DNA from 2 places in the Nocardia sp. NPDC052112 genome. Region 1 is predicted to be linked to the other one. Evidence: riboswitches for the same ligand, from Rfam matches in the RefSeq annotation. Region 1 holds a riboswitch; the other holds the start of a gene.
The links. Region 1 has a riboswitch for thiamine pyrophosphate ahead of AB0L58_RS03385 (cytosine permease). Riboswitches for the same ligand answer to the same signal wherever they lie in the genome.
Positions count from the first base shown of each region.

Region 2: linked by a shared signal. The riboswitch ahead of thiC (phosphomethylpyrimidine synthase ThiC) and the one ahead of AB0L58_RS03385 (cytosine permease) in region 1 are both predicted to bind thiamine pyrophosphate.

Region 1 is NZ_JBFAWD010000002.1:16,711-26,385, reverse strand. Features, by position in the region: gene AB0L58_RS03410 (DUF4173 domain-containing protein) at 347-1,525, shown strand; gene AB0L58_RS03405 (hypothetical protein) at 1,729-1,953, shown strand; gene AB0L58_RS03400 (M48 family metalloprotease) at 2,089-2,922, shown strand; gene AB0L58_RS03395 (hypothetical protein) at 3,196-3,522, shown strand; gene AB0L58_RS03390 (LOG family protein) at 3,972-4,451, opposite strand; gene AB0L58_RS03385 (cytosine permease) at 4,794-6,164, opposite strand; TPP riboswitch at 6,161-6,275, opposite strand; gene AB0L58_RS03380 (hypothetical protein) at 6,458-6,739, shown strand; gene AB0L58_RS03375 (DUF72 domain-containing protein) at 6,723-7,532, opposite strand; gene AB0L58_RS03370 (DUF4383 domain-containing protein) at 7,573-8,040, shown strand; gene AB0L58_RS03365 (glutamate--cysteine ligase) at 8,034-9,137, opposite strand; gene AB0L58_RS03360 (type 1 glutamine amidotransferase domain-containing protein) at 9,250-9,675, shown strand, end outside.
Region 2 is NZ_JBFAWD010000011.1:31,813-41,487, reverse strand. Features, by position in the region: gene AB0L58_RS21960 (acyl-CoA dehydrogenase) at 144-2,066, opposite strand; gene AB0L58_RS21955 (TetR/AcrR family transcriptional regulator) at 2,206-2,832, shown strand; gene AB0L58_RS21950 (homogentisate 1,2-dioxygenase domain-containing protein) at 2,970-4,226, shown strand; gene fahA (fumarylacetoacetase) at 4,223-5,407, shown strand; gene thiC (phosphomethylpyrimidine synthase ThiC) at 5,701-7,326, opposite strand; TPP riboswitch at 7,318-7,444, opposite strand; gene AB0L58_RS21935 (hypothetical protein) at 7,553-7,747, shown strand; gene AB0L58_RS21930 (VOC family protein) at 7,740-8,222, opposite strand; gene AB0L58_RS21925 (hypothetical protein) at 8,290-8,697, opposite strand; gene AB0L58_RS21920 (MarR family transcriptional regulator) at 8,756-9,217, shown strand; gene AB0L58_RS21915 (YceI family protein) at 9,245-9,675, opposite strand, start outside.

The DNA of each region.
Region 1 (9,675 bases):
GGTCCGAGGTGAGCAGCGGCGGTTCGGTACGCGACGATCTGATGTCGAATCCGAAGGCGTCGGAATATGCGCCGGGCAGTCGGTTCCGGAGGTTGGCGGTGATCGGGCGCTGCGCCGAGGTGCGGGATCGACCAGCGGGGGCGCGGGGGAGGATGCGGCGTCGACACCGGATTCGTCGGAATCGGCTGAATCGCCCGCATCGACGGCGGCGGGGCATGATCCGGAGCGCGCGGGTGCGGTTGGCACAGGCGGTCGGGCGACGCCGGGAGATGATGCGGAAGCGGGCCGGCCGGTACCGAGATCGGTTGTCCGCGCTGCGAATTGGGGTCGGATGTGGTGGACGACGTTGGCGTTGGCGTTGCTGGCGGTCGGGGCGGTGCGGGCCGCAGGGTGGCTGTTCGCGCTGTGTGTGGTGGGGGCTGGGGTGGCCGGGTCGTTGGCTGTCGTCGGCCGTCGGTCGGTGTATGGGGCGTGGTACGACGTGATCGCGGTGCCGATCGAGTCGATCGCGGGCATTCCGTGGGTGTATTCGGCATTCGGGCGGATCGGTGCCGGGCCGGCGTGGCGATCGTGGCGGGCCGGGATATCGGTTGCGGTGACGCTGGCGTTATTGGCGGTTTTCGTGCCGTTGCTGGGTGGTGCCGATGCGACATTCGCGAAACTGCTCACCGCCGTGACGCCGGAGATCGACGCGGGATCGGTCGTGCAGTGGACCGTGCTGTTCGCGGTACTCGGGCTCGGCAGCGTCGGAGCCATGTACCTGCTTGCCGGTCCGCGAGCGGCGGCCAGCGGTGCGCCGTCCGGCCGATGCCTGCGACGGTTGGAGTGGGCACTGCCAGTGGGCGCGCTGACCATTCTGTTCGCGGTCTTCGTGGCCGCCCAGTTCGTCGCGCTGTTCGGCGGTGACGACTACGTCCAGCGCACCGCGAATTTGACCTACGCCGAATACGCGCGCAGCGGATTCTGGCAGCTTTCGATCGTCACCATCCTCACGCTCGCCGTAATCGCCGTCGTATTGCGATGGGCCGCACAGGAATCCGCCACGGACCGGGCTTGGCTGCGTACCCTCTTGTGCGCGATCGGCGTGCTGACGCTGATCATCGTCGCCTCCGCCCTCGGCCGCATGTGGACCTACCAGCAGGCTTACGGCTTCACCGTCATGCGCGTATTGGTCGAGGTATGTGAACTCTGGCTGGGGCTGGTGTACCTGCTGATGATCGTGGCGGTGCTGCGCCTGGACGGCACCTGGCTGCCGCGCGCCGCCATCGGCACCGCCATGTCGACACTGTTCGCGCTGGCCGTGCTCAACCCGGAAGGCCTCGTCGCGGAGCGGAATATCGATCGCTGGGAGCACGGCAAGAACCTTGACACGCTCTACCTCAGCAGGCTTTCGCCCGATGTCCTCCCTGCCGTCGACCGACTGCCGCAGCCACAGCGTGCGCAGATACTCGGCCCGATCCGCAACAGACTCGACCAGGACACGTGGCAGAGCTGGAACCTGTCTCGCGCCGATGCCCGAAACTGACAGCGTGATCGTCGGACCCGCCCGCCTACCGAGTTCGTGTCGATCGCAGCGACCGAATGGACCGCCGAGATCGCCCCTTATCCACCGTGAGAGACGGTCGGTCGTCCAGCACGAAACGTACTCTCGAGTAGCCGCTGGGACTGTGGATCTAAGGGTGTTTCCGGCCTGATTCGCTGAGTGATGCTCAGCGGGAGGGTGCCGTGATGACGACACTTGATGCCGTGGCGACGAAGAAGGAGCCGGTGCAGGCTTCGGCCGAGGAACTGGCAGTGGCGGAGTTGGTTCGGATGGCCAAGGAGCAGATCGGTTGTCCGCAAATGCATCCCGATCCACCGATAAATGCTGGCGCGGCGGGGCACCGCGATACTGTTTCGTACGAGGGGCACGGCGATCGGGTATCGCCATCCCCTGTTGGTTCGGTGCAGTGACCGGCTGGAGTGGCCGGTGATGCAGTCAGGAGAGCTATGTGGGCTTTTCGTGGTTCGCCGCGACGCGACGGTTCTGCTGATGTGCTCGGACGTCGACTTCGGGTTGCGTTGTCGTGGTCGGTCAGTGTTCTGCTCGTGTTGCCGACGGTGGCGCTGAGTGTGCTCATCATGGTTGTGATCGAGATGTGTACCGGAGTGTGGCTTACGGCTTTGGTGGTGGGGGCGTGGGTGTTGGTCGGAGTCATCGTTTTCGACGCGGGATGGTTCGCTCCGAACCGCCAGTCGATGGCCACGATGTTCGGATTCCGCAGGCCGGTTGCCGCGGAACCGGAAATCCTCTCCGCCGCATGGGCGCGGGTCACTCGTGCTCCCGGGCTGGACGGCTGGCCGTACTCGTTGTGGGTTCAGCAATCCGGGTTCCTGAACGCCTATGCCGCGCCGACCCGCGTTGTCGCGGTTACCAGTTGGGCGGTCGCCTCGCTGGAGTCACGCCAGTTGGAGGCCGTACTCGCCCACGAACTCGGCCATCACCTGCACGCCGACCAGCGGTTGCGACTACTCGACGCCTGGTGCTCGATTCCCGCGAGGATCGTGCAGCGGCTCGTGGCGGTGGTGGGGCGGCTGGTGAACGTTCTCGGTGTTACCGCGATCGTGGTTCGGTTCGTGTTCGTCGTGGCTTTGCTGGCCGTTGTACCCGTTGCACTGGCACCCACGACAGGTTTGCCGGTCGCGCTGGGGCTGTCGGTGCTGTTCGCTATCGAACCACTCACCAACGCGACACGCAGCCGGCGTGAGGAATTCGCCGCCGACCGGGTAGCGGTCGACCTCGGATACGGGGGTGATCTCGCGGCCGCGCTGCGTGAGTGGCTGCGAGACCGCACGCCGGTCACCGGACTGCTCGCCGTGCGTGCCCGCTGGTTCGGCAGCCATCCCCCGATCGCCGAGCGGCTCCGTGCGATGGAGGGCTGATCACACCAGGGATGCTGCCTCGCAATCGAATCCGCCGACGACGCCCAGACCTACCGGCCGGGAAGATGCTTACGATCGAAGAGTTGCGCCTGCCGGTACGTGCCGAGCGAGGAGGCATGCGTGGTGGACGAAGCTACGGACGTTGGCGTCTTCATCGAGGTGTTCGATTCGCGAATCACATTGCGATCACTGGTGTCGAGGCCGCAGTCGGTGCGTGGCAGGCAGGCGGCGGATCGGGCTAGAGAGGCGTGAGCGTCGGTTACCTTGGTTGTCATGGATGAAGCCCCGGACAGCGTAGACGCCGTGGAACCGCCATATCCTTGGCAGGGATACATCCACATGCTCACATACGGCATTTGGGGAGATGTTCTACTCCGCGACGACGAGGTCGTCGGGATTGCGGAGGACCTGATCGAGCAGCGGACCTTCACCGGTCCAGTGGATAACTACTACCAGGCCGCAGTCGATGCTCTCGCATCGGGATGTCCGCGCCTGTCGGCGCTCGATCATCACGATGACGCCGTCGTGCGGGACTTCCTTGCCCGACTCGTACGCGCGCTCGACGAGCGTAGGCCGTGGACGAGGCCGCCATTCGCATAGCGCGATGCGGCACAAAGATCACGACTATCTGGTGTTCGCCGAGAACACAAGCCCAGCAAGCGCGCCCGGAAGTCCTGTCCCATTCCCAGTCCGTTCTCGCCCGCGGAGCGCATCTCGCCATAGCCATACGCGACGGCGGAGTCGGCCTCGCCGGCACGGTTACTCTCACCGTGCTGCTACTCACCCACCTCGGCACCCGGTAAGGGAGAGTCATCTGCCCCGAATAGGTCCGAGCTCCCGCCACGATCGAGGTTGTCACCTTCGGCCTCGGTCATCCCGCCGCGGCCGCCGCTCGCGCGTTCTATGAAGGCCTCGGCTTCACCCCAGCCGAGATGGCCACCCCGGGCTCGGAAGGCGGCCCACGCCAGACCTTTCGGCGAACGGTTCCCATGGCGCCGACGGGCAGCGGCCGCTGAGTTTCGCGTGAGTGTCGGAGCGGGTTTCGGGGATCAGGCGAGGGCGCGGTGAACGGCGTCGGCGGGGTCGGTGGCGAGTTGTGCTGCTGGGATGGGGTTTCCGGCGGCGTCGTGTAGTTGCCAGCCGCCCAGCGAGATGACGGGGGTGGTGCCGCGGTGGCGGGCGAAGGCGAGTTCGGAGAGGGTGCCCCAGGAGCCGCCGATCACGATGACGGCATCGGCGGAGTGAATGAGGATCGCGTTTCGGCCCTCGCCCATGTTGGTGTATAGAACCGCGGACAGACCGCGACATGGAGCGGACTGGTCGGTATCGGGTCGGACTCCGATGACGAGACCACCCGCACTGAAAGCCCCCTCGGCGACCGCGGCCATGACGCCGGTCCCGCCGCCACACAGAACGGTGGCCCCGGCACTCGCGAGCAACCGCCCCACCTCCGCGGCCCACTCGGCCTCGATACCAGTGCAGTCACTCGGTCCGCACACCGCAACCTGCATGGGTACGTCGTATGCCATGAAGTCGACGATAGTTGTCCTGAATCTTCTTCATTGCGTACTCCCTGTAGGTCGGCCTGGCACGCCCAGTAGTACGGTTCAGCCTTTTCCACCCCACGGGCGCTGTCTCGTGATCGTGACGTCGGCGATTCGAGACGAGGGGACGTCGCACCGCTGCTTGCCGCCTGGGATTCGAGCGAATGCCGAAGTGGCGGAATTGATCTCGGCACATATCCAGTGGGCGCCTCGTATGAGACAGAGCCTGTGCGGGGTGTGCACTGGATACGCGACAGCGCTGCCGTGCGTCCCGCGTCGACAACGCGTGAGCCACCTGTCGGCGGTCGCGGTGCATCCATTCGGAGGCTATACAGACTTGCGTCGCACCGAAATCCGCCCCACACCCCACGCGATCACGACCGCGGCCAGGAACGACAACAGCGACGCGCTCATCCACGCCTGTTTGGTGAAGTGCAGTTCTTCCTGTACGTCGACCCAGAAGTCGGTCCACACTCCGGCATCGCCCGGGTTGATCAGTTGGTATACCGAAAGTCCGACCAGCCAGGCGAAAACCATGCCCCAGCGCGATGGCGCGGTCGCCGAGGTATCCCACTGGTCCCGCGTCCGCAGGAAGAAATCCGCGACGAGCACGCCGAGCAGTGGCACGAAGACCGAACCGATCAGGCCGAGGAAGCCGAAGTAATTCGCCATGTTCAGCCGCAGTGCGAGCAGCGTGATCAGCAGGCCGAGACCGATCGAGAGCACCCGGCGGTCGACCCGGGGCGCGAGATTCTGAATCGACACGGCCGTCGAGTACACATTCGCGAAGGACTGGTCGGCCTCGCGGAAGACGAAGACGAAGAAGAACACCGCTCCGAAAGTGACCTTCAGGAATGGCGAATACACCCCGCCGTCGGCGGACGCGAGCGCCAATGCGAACAGTCCGAGCACATAGGCGATGATCTGGGTGAACGCATACGCCCCACTGGCCGCGCCGAATGCCGCGCGGGTGCTGCGGGAGTGCCTGGTGTAGTCGGCCGCCACCGGCACCCACGAGATCGAAACCGCAAGTGCCGCATCGGTAGCGATCCAGAAGAGATTCCAATCCACACCGAACGGCCCGCCGCCCGCGGGTCCCGGATTGGCGGTGAGATTCGGCAGACCCGCGCGGACGAACTGGATATAGAACCAGATCAACGCGATCACCACGCCGACGGTCACGAATCGCCGCAGCATTCGCACCGATCCGAGCGGCCAGATCGTCAATACCGTCGTCAGCACACCCGCGGCGATCACATAAACCCAGTGCGGCCCACCGTCGAACAGCTCCTCGGCCGCATCGCCGATGACGATCAGTTCGAAGGTGCCCCAACCGATCAGCTGCGCGATATTGAGCACCGTCGGCAGGTAGCTGAGCTTCGCACCGAACAACCCGCGCAGCAACATCATCGCGGGCTTACCCGTCTTGGCTCCCGGCACCGCGGCCAGGCCGAGCATGAGTCCGCCGACCACCGTTCCGATGATCATCGCGAGAATGCCCGCGGCGATGGAGATCTGCGCGGCGCCACCGGTGTTCGGTGCCAGCACCGTGTACGCGCCGGAGAAGGCGAACAGGCTGACCCCGAGGTTCGCCCAGAATGCGCTCTGGTCCCAGAAAGACAGGACTTTCGGCGCGGGCTGGTCCAGCGTCAGCGGTGCTTCGCGCCGCTCGGATCGATCAAGGGTGGGTGTAGACATCCCGGTACCGCTCTCCCTACGCCGGCATTACCCGGACAGGTTCATGCGGTCGGCGAAACGTGGGGTCCGCCCTCTCAGCCCGGCCGTGCCCGAGCTCCCGCGTTGGGGTCGTTCGGGCGAAATGCTACACCCGCGCACCGGCGCGCCGGGCCGCGCCTTCGGACATTCCAGACAGGTTCCGCAGAGACCGCCCGAAAATCTCGGCCGACGTCCATACTGTGCGGTACCGACCTGGTTATTGCTCGGTTATCTGCCGCTCATCGCCCGCCTCTACCTGGAATGAGTATGCGCCCATGATGCTGATTACCTTGCACGAGACCGTCCTTGCCCAACTCGGGGATCCGACGCCCGAGGCGCCACCCAATTCGGAGAAGATCCTGCAGTTGGTCCGTTACCTGACTTGGTTTGTTCTGCTGTCGGGTGTCTGCGGTATCACCTACGCGGGCGGCCGGTTCGCTTGGGAAAAGTGGAGCGGAGGCACCCTGGACTCGCCGAAGATGCTCGCCGGCGCGATGGTCGGTGGTGTCATCGCGACCAGCGCGGGCACCATCATGAACGCTATCGTCGGGAACTGAAACCCGTTGTGGGCGTTCGGCTGACGGTGGATCCGGCCGCGGCGGCGGTGCGCGCGAAGACGATTGCGTCGCGCACCGCCGCACCGCCGGGATCATTGTTGAAGTAGATGAACACCTGCGCCCGATCCGACCAGGTGTCGGCCAGCCGTCGCGCCCAACTGGTGAGTGCCGTGCGCCCGTAACGCGGTGCGGGTGTCGCGCGTCCGGAATGCAGTCGCAGATAACCCCAATCCGTCGTCCGCCACAGCGGGGCGACCGGGCGCGATCGGACATCGGCCCAACACAGCGCCGCACCGCATTCCGTCAGGACGGCACGAACTTCGGGAATCCACCAGGAATCGTGCCGGGGTTCGACCGCGATGCGGATCTCGGGCGGAAAACAGCGCAGGCAGGCGTCGAGCAGTGCCGGATCCACCCGCAGCGTCGGCGGCAGTTGCAGGAGCACCGGCCCCAGCTTGTCGCCCAGTGCACAGGCGTGCTCCAGCATGCGCGCGACTGGCTCCTCGGGTTCGCGCAGCCGCTTGATGTGGGTGAGGAACCGGCTGGCCTTGACCGCGAAACAGAAGTCCGGCGGTGTTCGATCCCGCCATGCCGCGAAAGTCTCGCCGCTGGGCAGCCGATAGAAGGCATTGTTGCTCTCGACCGTCGCGAAGCCCGCGGCGTAGGTTTCGAGCCACGCACGCTGCGGAACTTTTCTCGGATACAGCACATCGCGCCAGTCGCGGTACTGCCAGCCCGACGTGCCGACGAGCAGGGGCACACCTCCATCGAAGCACTTTCCCGTCACCGCCATATCAACTACTCTGTGTAGTAGAGCGATCGGGGAGGGTGCGATGGGCGAACTATCTGTGGTAGATCGGCGAATCGGTGGGGCGCAGTGGAGTTTTCTGCAATGGGCCGTGTTCGTGATCGGTGCGATCCATATCGTGTGGGCGATCGCGGGGTGGTTCGCCGAGCCCAGTTTCGAACTCGGCGAACACGCCCCGGCGACTCCGGTGCTCGGTATGGACTACAACGGCTGGCATGCGGTGGCCGGGCTACTGCTGTTCGGCCCGGCGCCGATCGTCGCGACCCGCAAGTCGTGGTCGGCCTGGTACTGCATGCTCGCCGGGGTCGGCGGGGGATTCGTGGTCGGGGTGTGGGCGCTGTTCTCGCACCACGTGCTGATCTTCAGCTTCCCGAGCCATATCACCGATGCGATCGAGCACATGGTGACCGGTGCGACGCTGCTGGCGCTCGTCGCCGTACAGGTCGTCCGTGACGGTGGCCTGCGCCCGGTATTCGGCTCGTCCGGTCAGTAGCACCCTTCGAGGGTCGCGGCGGCGACAACATCGATGACATCGGTGACATCGTTGTGCACGTACAAGGCGGCGCGTTGGCGCCGGGCGCCGTTGCCACGCGCCAGCACCGCATCGACGGTATCGACGACGAACTGCCGGTCACCCGACTGCTCGAGCGCGGGGGTGAGGTAGTCGACCAGCGCGGCGAGCAGGGTGCGGGCCGGAAAGGCGCGGCCGCTGATCGTGTCGAGCCCATCGCCGTCCAGCCCGGATCGGGCGGCCCGCCAATACGCGGCCCGCAACACCTCCGCGGGCACCGGCGGCGGTGGCAGCCGATCGTGTATCGCCGTATTCGCCATGACGACGGCGGCACGAATCAGCGTGGCCAATAACGCCGTTTCCTCGACCGTCGCCGGCACATCACTGACGCGCACCTCGACGGTCGGGTACGTGGCCGAGGGCCGCACATCCCAATACACCATCGCCTTATCGAGAATGCTGCCGCTGGCGAGCATCATCCGCACCATATCGTCGTAGTCGGCTTCGGAATCGAAGAACGGGGGTGGACCGGCACTCGGCCATCGCCGCCACTGAATGCTGCGCCAACTGGCGTATCCGGTATCGGTGGCACGGTAGACCGCGGAATTGGCCGTCAACGACAACAACACCGGCAACCAGGGCCGCAAATAATTTCCGACCCGGACCGCGATTTCCCGTGACGGCACCCCGACATGAACATGGCAGCCACACAAACCCTGCTCATGGGCGAGCATCCCGAAATTGTGTTCGATGCGTTGATAGCGCGGGGTATCGGTGACCGGAAACGTCTCCGGCGTCGCGGGCGGAACAGCGACCGCGAGCAACCGTGCGCCGTGCTTCTCCGCGCAATTCGCCACACTGCGCCGCAGCCGCCGCAGATTGTCGAGCAATTCGGGGGTCCGGGTGTGCACGTCTGTGTTGGTCTCGACCTGACAGCGCGTCAACTCCAACTGCAGATCGATGCCGACATCGGCGGCCGCCGCCGCGACCTCGACATTCCGCGGACTCGGCGCACCCGTGATCGGATCCGCCAAGAGGAACTCCTCTTCCACACCGACACTGGGCGGAACCGCGGCCATTACTGGATTTTACTGCGCAAATCGCCGATCCGGACGGATGCCGGAATCGTTTGAGTGCACCGCGCCGGGGTAGGCCGACCGTAGTGGAGGAGCGGCGAGAAAGGGGTTCGGTATGTCCGAGGAATTGCGCGGTGTGCGCGCATTGGTCATCACCGCGAATACCGGCGTCGAACACGACGAGCTGCTGGTGCCGCTGGACTGGTTGCGCGAACACGGTGCCGTCGCCGTGCACGCGACCCCGGAGCGCGGCGAGGTCCAGACTTTTCGACACGATGTCGACAAGGATGAAGTAGTGCAGCCGGATGCGGCGCTCAATGATCTCGAGGTCGACGATTTCGATCTGCTGGTCGTGCCTGGCGGAACAGTGAATGTGGACAAACTGCGCGTCAGCGATCGCGCCGTGGAAGTCGCACAACAGTTCGTGCACGCGGGTAAGCCCGTCGCGGCGATCTGCCACGGTCCCTGGCTGCTCGTGGAGGCCGACGTCGTCGCGGGCAAGACGTTGACGTCCTACCACTCGCTGCGCACCGATGTCGTC
Region 2 (9,675 bases), on a different contig from region 1:
GGGATCATGCGCGAGACAAACTCAGGATATCGCCGTCCAGACGGCGAGTCGCCTTCACTATCTGGTCTCGCGCTTGTCTCAGCCCGCAGCGCGAAGTGCGGACGTCACAGACGCGCACCTCATGCCGCGCCATGAACACCGTCTCAGGGGTTCATCTCGTAGCGACCGGCATGCGCGCGTGCCTGTGCGAGTACCCGATCGAAACGCGAACGCGAGGCGATCGGGCGTCGGATGAGGTCGAGCGCGCGGGTCTGTTGGGATTTGGTCGCGGTGGGCTTGGTGTGGAGGGTCAGTGCGTTCTTGGAGAATTCGCGGACGAAGACGTCGAAGATCTGGTCCAGCACATCTATTGTGGTGCCCTCGATTTCGGCTTGCTCCAGGATCAGCTGGGCATAGGGCACCGCGGTGAACAGTTCTCCCAAGGCGAAGAGGAAGTCCACGTCGCGCTGCTGTGCCGCGGTCGGCGCGGCGGCGGCGAGCAGGGTTTGGAATGCGCGGGCCTGTTCCAGGAAGAGGGCGACATTCGGTATGTGCGCGAACTTTCCGAAGACCGGACGCCAGTCGCGGAAGCGGATTCGGCCGAGGCCGCTGCTCGGCCCCTGTCGGAACAGGAATTCGTCATCGGCCGGGTCGCGGCGCGTGGGCACGGGATCGTAACTGGCACCGGCGAATTCGGCGCGCAGCTCGGGTACCGCCGCACCGGCGTGCCGGGTGAGCTTGCGGCTCGACCAGCTCAGCGCACCGGAAACCGCCCGCACCGCACCCTTCGGCGCGATACCCGCGCCGGGAAGGTAACGCAGCGCCGCCAATCCGGCATCCGCGGGATGGAACATGTAGTTGGCCATGAATTTCAGCGACAGTGCCATATTCACATGGACCGTGCCTTCGAGCCGCGGCAGTCCGAAGAGCCCCAGCATCGCCATCGGGAAGTACATATCGTTTTCGAAACCGCGGGCCGCGATGACATCCGCGAGATCCTCGATGATCCGCTGTCCCTGCCGAGTCACGGTCATTTTCTCGATCGCGTTGAACAGCAGATAGCGGCGGTCGTCCGGGGATGCGCAGCGCAGGTAGTCGATGGCGCGTTCGCTGTAGAGTTTCATGCCGAGCAGCCGGGCGTATGAATCGGTCAGCAGCGATTGCACCTGCGGGAATTCGGTTACCCGGTGCCCGAACAGGATTCGGTTCTCGGCATGGGTGATCGCCTCGTAAAAGGCGTGTTCACAGGCGCCGACCGCACCGAAGCCGAGATTGAATTTGCCGACGTTCACCGTATTCATCGCGGCGTGGAAGGCCTGTTCGCCGCGATGCAGGACATCCTCCTCGGCGACCGGATACTGCTCCAAATCGAAGGCCGCCACATACATCTGGCTGTCGACGACATTGCGGCGCAACTTGTAGTTCCGGTGTTTGCTATCGGCGACGAAGAACAGATACCCCTCGTAATCCTCCTGCGTCGGCTTGCTTTCCAGTGCCTTCGCACTGTCGATGATCGGTTTGTCGGCCCGGCGACCGAAGACCGACACCATGCCCGCCAGATTGCCGTTGCCGATGTAGTGCTTACTGCCGGAAGCTGTATAGCCGCCACCATGCGCGGGCGTGAGGACCATATCGGTGGAATACACGTCCGCGCCGTGCTCCTTCTCGGAGAGTCCGAAGGCGAAGATTTCACCGGAATCCAGCAGCGCGGCGGCCTTTTGCTTGGCGGCCTTGTTCTCGCTCTGCCAGATCGGGCCTAGTCCGAGAATGGTGACCTGCCAGACGTACCAGTAGGACATGCCGTAGAAGCCGAGGATCTGGCTCATCATCGCGATCCGGCCGGTGTCCCAGCGCTTGTTCGGATCGCCGTTGGCCTCGGCCGCCGGGGTGAGGAAGGTGGCGAATATCCGCTCCCGCTTCACGAAATCGAGGAAGTCGGCATACCAGATCCGCTCCCGATCGTCGTGTTTCAGCGCCGCCCTACCCCTGGTCTCGAACCACTCCACGGTGGCGCGCAGGAGTCTGCGGGTCTCCGCGTCGAACTCGGCGAACTCGCAGGTCTTCGGGTTGAACAGGGTATCGGTCATGGCTGTCTCCTCATTGATCCGAACGGGAACCGGCGACTTCATTCGCGAATGTAGCATTATTGTTCATAAACGTAGGAATTTGATCTTCAGGCCCGGTACCAGGGCTGATCCAGCGAACAACGCTGATATCTTGGTGCCCATGGGTAGCGAGACGGCCGTGCCGCCACGGCAGCGGGCACAGCATTTGGGCCCGGAGCGTCGCCGCCCCCAGGTGCTCGACACCGCGCTCGCGATCGCCGTCGAGCACGGTGTCGCGGCAGTCACCATGGCCGCGATCGCCGAGCGGATGAACGTGACCCGGCCCGTGGTGTACGCCTGCTTCCCGGATCGCGTCGAATTGATCGAGGCGCTCATCCAACGTGAGGAGAGCTTCCTGGTCGGCGGAGTGCTCGAGGTGCTGCCGCCCCGGGCTGTCGACGCGGGCGAGACCGTATTCGTCGATGGCTTCCGCGCACTGCTGGAGAAGGCGGCCGAGCGGCCGGATGCGTGGCGCCTGCTGTATGCCAACCCCGATCCGGCCGTTGCGAATTCGTTCGGGCACGGACGCAGGCTCGCCATCGAACGCTGCACGACACTGCTGCGACCGACGCTGCGCGCATGGGGCACCGAGGACGCCGAGCGCAAATTGCCGGCGCTGGTCGAACTGTGGGTGTCCGCGGGTGAGGGTGCGGTACGCACGCTGTTGTCGGGCGAGGGCGGTTGGGATCCGCAGAGCCTCGGGGCCTTCGTCGGGGCGGCCGTGTACCGCGCATTGCGTCACGCCTGACAATTGTTCAGCACTTCGCCCCATCGCTAGGCGAAATGCCGCAGAAGTCGGCAGCGAACCGACAAAATGTGCACCCTACCGGCGCCTGCGGCACTACGATGGAAGGCAAATCCAGCGGTCCAGCCGGAGGTGCGGTCATGGCGTTCTATCGGCAGGTGGGAGCGGTGCCGCCGAAGCGGCACACGCAGCATCGAGACGACCGGGGACGGCTCTATTACGAAGAGCTGATGGGCGAGGAGGGCTTCTCCGGCGATTCCTCGCTGCTGTATCACCGTGGCCTGCCGCCCGCCATCGTCGATTCGACGGTATGGGAGCTACCGGACCAGACCCTCACCCCGAACCATCCACTGCGCCATCGACATCTGCGGCTACATGGACTGTTTCCCGGTGACAGCCCGGCGGGTACCGATCCCGTCACCGGACGTCGGCTGCTGCTCGGCAATGCGGATGTGCGGATCTCCTATGTGGTCGCCAAGGGTGCCTCGCCGCTGTACCGCAATGCGATAGGCGACGAGCTGGTGTACGTGGAATCCGGTGCGGCCGTTGTCGAAACGGTCTTCGGCACCATCCCGGCCCGCCAAGGCGACCAGGTTTTGATCCCGCGCGCGACCACGCACCGCTGGCTGCCCAGCGGCCCGGAACCGCTGCGCGCATATGTGATCGAAGCATCCAGCCACATCACCCCGCCGAAGCGCTATCTGTCGAAATTCGGTCAGCTGCTGGAACATTCGCCGTACTGCGAGCGGGATCTGCATGGGCCGGGGGAAACGTTGATCGCCACCGGAACCGATATCGAAGTGCTGGTCAAGCATCGCCCGAGCGGCCAGGTGGTCGGCACGCGGATGATCTACGCGACGCATCCGTTCGATGTGATCGGCTGGGACGGCTGTCTGTATCCGCTCACCTTCAATATCGCCGATTTCGAACCGCTTACCGGCCGGGTGCACCAGCCGCCACCCGCCCATCAGGCATTCGAGGGGATCAATTTCGTGGTATGCAATTTCGTACCGCGCAAGGTCGACTATCACCCGCTGTCGATTCCGGTGCCGTACTACCACTCCAATGTCGACAGCGACGAGATCATGTTCTACTGCGGCGGAAATTACGAGGCGCGTAGGGGTTCCGGTATCGGACCGGGTTCGGTATCGGTCCATCCCGGCGGTTATGCGCACGGTCCGCAGCCGGGCGCCTATGAGCGCAGTATCGGCATCGATTTCTTCGACGAACTCGCGGTCATGGTCGACACCTTCCGACCGCTCGAACTCGGCGAAGGCGCGCTGGCCTGCGAGGATCCCGGATATGCGTGGACCTGGTCCGGTCGCGGACCGCAGTCCGACGGGCATCGGCAACCGGATCAGCGACCGCATGCGAACCTGCGCCGTGGACCCGCATGAAAACCCGCATCGAGGTTCCCGACAACACCCTCTTCGGTCCGGACAATCTGCCCTACGGTGTCTTCGCGCCGGAGGGCGCGAGCTTCCGAGTCGGCGCGAGAATCGGCGAGCAGGTCATCGATCTCGCCGCTGCACTGGAGGATCCGGTATTCGCCGAGCCGAGTCTCAATGCCTTCATGGCGGCGGGGCCACGTCGGTGGCATGCGGTGCGCAGCAGGCTCCGTGAGCTGATAGATGACGAAATCCCCACGGAGGCAGTGCATCTACTGCACGACGTACGGATGAAGCTGCCGGTGGATATCGGTGACTACGTCGATTTCTACGCCAGCATCGACCACGCGACGAACCTCGGCAGGCTGTTCCGTCCCGATGCCGAACCACTCCTACCCAATTGGCGGCATCTGCCGGTCGGATATCACGGACGGGCCGGCACCGTCGTCGTCTCCGGTACCGATATCGTGCGACCACGTGGCCAGCGCCGAACCCCCACCGGCACACCGGATTTCGGCCCGTCGCAACGCCTCGATATCGAGGCCGAGCTCGGATTCGTGGTCGGGGTCGGTTCCGAACTCGGTATGCCCATCGATATCGATCAGTTCGCCGATCACGTCTTCGGCGTTGCGCTGGTGAACGATTGGTCCGCGCGCGATATCCAGGCCTGGGAGTACCAGCCGCTCGGGCCGTTCCTCGGCAAGTCGTTCGCGACCTCGCTCTCGGCCTGGATAACGCCGCTGGCCGCCTTGGAGACCGCGCGCAGACAGCTGCCGAAACAAGAACCCAAGCCGCTGCCCTACCTGCGAGGCAGCCAGCCATGGGGCCTCGATATCGATGTGGCCGTGCATTGGAACGGCCAAACCGTCTCGCATCCGCCGTATTCCCGGATGTACTGGTCACCGGCGCAGATGCTGGCGCATCTCACCGTGAACGGCGCCGCCACGCGCACCGGCGATCTCTACGCCTCCGGCACCATCTCCGGATCGGAGTCGGACCAGCGCGGTTCGTTCATCGAATTGTCCTGGGGCGGGGCGGAACCTGTCCTGGTGAACGGTCTGCACCGGACCTTTCTCGAGGACGGTGACGAGGTGGTCATCACGGCATCGGCACCGGGTTCGAAGAAGCGGCGCATCGGCCTCGGTGAGGTCCGTGGACGCGTCTGGCATGCGTTACGTGATCGCGCCTGAGCGGCGCACTCACTGCGTGGCGGCTCGAACACCAGCATCGACCGCGGCGATGAAGCGCAGCGGATCCTCGGTGAGCGGATCGACCACATCGGGAACGCCAGCGTGGTCATGATGGTGCAGCCAGTCCTTCGCCGCCCTCGGTTTTCCGATCGCCCGCGCGAATGTCGGACAGGCAACCACTCGGCATCAATTTTGGCGAATCCGCTCCTGAGCGGCGGATTCTTCGTGTACCTTCCTGAATGAAGCCCCGGACCACCCCTTGGTCCGGGGCTATCGCCATTTCAGCGGACTGCTTATGATACGACCGGCAGGTACACCTGTGCGCCGTGGTCGGCGAATTCCGCGGACTTCTCGGCCATTCCGGCTTCGATCGCCTCGGTCTCCGAAAGCCCCTGGCGCGCGGCGTATTCCCGCACATCGGCGGAGATGCGCATGGAGCAGAACTTCGGTCCGCACATGGAGCAGAAGTGCGCGGTTTTGGCGGGCTCGGCGGGCAGGGTTTCGTCGTGGTACTCGCGGGCGGTGTCCGGATCGAGGGACAGGGCGAACTGATCGCGCCAGCGGAATTCGAACCGGGCCTTGGACAATTCGTTATCGCGGTCCTGGGCGTACGGATGCCCCTTGGCGAGGTCGGCGGCGTGCGCGGCGATCTTGTAGGTGATCACGCCGACCTTGACGTCGTCCCGGTTGGGCAGCCCCAGATGCTCCTTGGGGGTGACATAACACAGCATCGCGGTGCCCGCCTGGGCGATGATGGCCGCGCCGATGGCCGAGGTGATGTGGTCGTAGGCGGGTGCGATATCGGTGGCGAGCGGGCCGAGGGTGTAGAACGGCGCTTCCTCGCACAGTTCCTCTTCCAGCCGCACGTTCTCCACGATCTTGTGCATCGGCACGTGCCCCGGCCCCTCGATCATGACCTGTACGCCATGCGATTTCGCGATCTTGGTCAGCTCACCGAGGGTGCGCAGCTCGGCGAACTGGGCCTCGTCATTGGCATCGGCAATGGAGCCGGGACGCAGGCCGTCGCCGAGGGAGAAGGTCACATCGTATTTCGCCAGGATCTCACAGAGTTCGGCGAAGTTGGTGTACAGGAACGACTCCCGATGATGCGCCAGACACCATGCGGCCATGATGGATCCGCCACGCGAGACGATGCCGGTGACCCGCTTGGCGGTCAGCGGCACGTAACGCAGCAGCACACCGGCGTGCACGGTCATATAGTCCACGCCCTGCTCGCACTGCTCGATTACGGTGTCGCGGTAGATCTCCCAGGTGAGCGCGGTGGGATCACCGTTCACCTGCTCCAGCGCCTGATAGATCGGCACGGTGCCGACCGGGACTGGCGAATTGCGCAGGATCCATTCGCGCGTCTCGTGAATGTTCTTGCCGGTGGACAGATCCATAATGGTGTCCGCACCCCAGCGGGTGGCCCACACCATCTTCTCCACCTCCTCCGCGATCGAGGAGGACACGGCCGAATTGCCGATATTGGCATTGATCTTCACCAGGAACTTCTTGCCGATAACGGTCGGCTCCAGCTCCGGATGCCGGTGGTTGGCCGGGATGACCGCGCGACCCGCGGCGACCTCGTCGCGCACCAGCTCCGGCGAAACGCCCTCGCGTACGGCGATGAAGCGCATCTCGGGGGTGATGAGACCCTGCCGCGCCCAGGCCAGCTGGGTACGCGGACCGTCGACCTCGGGCTTTGCCCAGCCGTCGCGCAACTTCGGTAGACCGGCCTCCAGATCGACGGACGCCTTATCGTCGGTGTACGGGCCCGAGGTGTCGTAGACGTCGAAGTGCTCGCCATTGGTCAGATTGATCCGACGCACCGGAATGCGCAGGTCATCGACCGCCTGGTAGTGCTTGACGCTGCCTTCGATCGGACCGGTGGTCACGGAATCGACAGGTGTGCCCATGAATATCCTCCCTACGCCGGCATTACCCGGTCAGGTTCATACGGTCGACGGCCCTGAACGCCCGAATTGGGCTAGCCGTCCTCTCAGCCCGCTGGTGCGAGCCCCCGTTGGTGTGTGAAATTTTCCCGCCCGACGATACCTTTCCACGTCCGTGCCCCGCCCGGCGATCGGAGGAACATACAGCGAAGCGACCGTCGCCCAACCGGGCGCCGGTACATTCCTCAGGGTGAAATTCACCCTGGAGGTAGATCTGGATGTCCTGCCCGAGGGCGTGGCGGCGCCGGCCGATCTCGCCGATGAGCTCGGCCGCATCCTGCGCTATTGGGGCGGAAATATGAAGCACTACCAGATCACCGAGGGCGACGGCTCCGCCATCTACAACTCCGGATACCGCGAGGTCGGCTCCTGGCAGATCAGCTGACCTTGCCTTCGTAGGCGTCCCGCATGCCCTGCAGGTCGATCTTCTGCATTCCGAGCATCGCCTGCATAGCGCGGTTCGCGGCCGCGCGGTCGGTAGCGGCCAGCAGGGTGTCGGCTTCGACGGGCCAGATCTGCCACGGCACACCGTATTTGTCATTGAGCCAACCGCATTCGATCGGCTGGCCGCCGTCGGCGAGCAGCGCCGTCCAGAGCCGGTCGACCTCGTCTTGGCTGTCGCAATTGACCAGCAGCGACATGGCGTGGGTGTAGTGGTAGTCGCCGCCGCCGTTGATGGCGGTGAACTTCTGTCCGTTGAGTTCGAAATCGACGAGCATGGTGAGCCCGGCTTCGCGTGGCCCCGCCTCGGAGTAGGGCACGACATTGGTGATCTTCGAATCCTCGAACAGCGAACAGTAGAACTCGGCGGCCTCCTCGGCCTGGGTGTCGTACCAGAGGTTCGTGACGATTTTCTGCATGGTGGTCCTCCCGGTCGGTGTACGTGTATCAGTGCCGACGGTGCGCGCGGGCGGAATTCATCGCTGGTCAGTAGGACTGGAGTTCGATCAGGGTGCCCGCCGGGTCGCGCAGGTGCGCGGTGCGCAGATTCGGGCCCCAGTGCGGCCGGTCGGCCGCGGCGGCGGCCAGGGTCGCGCCGTTGCGCAGGCACAGCTCGAGGCCCGCGTCGACATCGGGCACTCGGCAGACGAACATCGCGGCGTCCTGCGCTGGTGCGGCGGTGGCGGGCATATCGGTGGTCCCGACGACTTCGGACATCGCGGTGCGGTCGAAGAGCACCAGTACCGCTTGATCGTCGACATCCCAGTTCGCATAGGGACCGGCCGCGGTGCCTTTGATCAGCTTCGCGCCGATGAGCTCGGGAAGGACGGCGTTGTAGAAGTCGAAGCATTGGGCGAAACCGGTGACGAGCAGTCTCGAGTACAGGGCGTCCACGCCAACTCCTTATTAGTAGGTCCAGACCTATCGTAGGCACCGACCTATAATTTGTCGCATGGATTCCGCGCGTGCCCTGCCACCGAGCCTGCTCGGGCTCGAGATCTACCTGTTGTCGCGGGTGGGCAAGGTCGCGCGCGGCCGGTTCGCCGATCGGCTCGCGGCGCGCGGACTTCGGCTGTGGCATATGGCGGTACTCGCCGCACTCGCCGATTTCGGGCCGCATATGCAGCGCGATCTGGGTATTCGGCTCGATATCCATCCGAGCGATGTGGCGAAGATCGTCGACGAATTGGCCGGTGCCGGTCAGGTCGAACGCACCCGCGATCCGGCCGATCGTCGTCGCATGTCGGTGCGGATCACCAGATCCGGTCGGGCCTTGCTGAGGGCCCTCGAGCAGGAGGCGGGACAAGTACGCGACGAGATCCTCGCTCCGCTGAGTCAGCAGGAGCGAATTATGCTGGCGGACATTATGCTTCGGCTGTTCGGGCACGCTCACCTGGACACCGGCACGGACTGACCCCTCGTCGGTCCGTGCCGGAGATCGTCAATTCGACGTCACTTCCGGGCGCAATAGCACATTCAGCTCTATCGCGATATGCCGTCCGATCATCAATTCCGGCGCCCGGATACCGATTTCCCGCCGGTCCAGCACGGCATGGGCGAGCAGGCGGACGGTGTCGTCGGGACCGAGGACGAATTTGGCTACGGTGCAGACGAGTTCGACCCGCCGCCCGCGCACCCGTGCGGTCCCGGCGACTCGCCATTCACCGGCCATATCGGTGATGTGGTCGGCGGTGAAGGTCATCAGCGGATGCCGGTCCAGATCGAGCAGGCGGCGGGCACGCAGATCCCGATCGCGCCGGGCGTGCGCGGTGTCGATCGCACCTAGATCGACTGTGCCGGTGACGGTTTCGGGCGTACCGCCGCGCCCCGTGGTCAAGCGACCCTCCCGGATCGGCGCCCGGCCGTAGACGG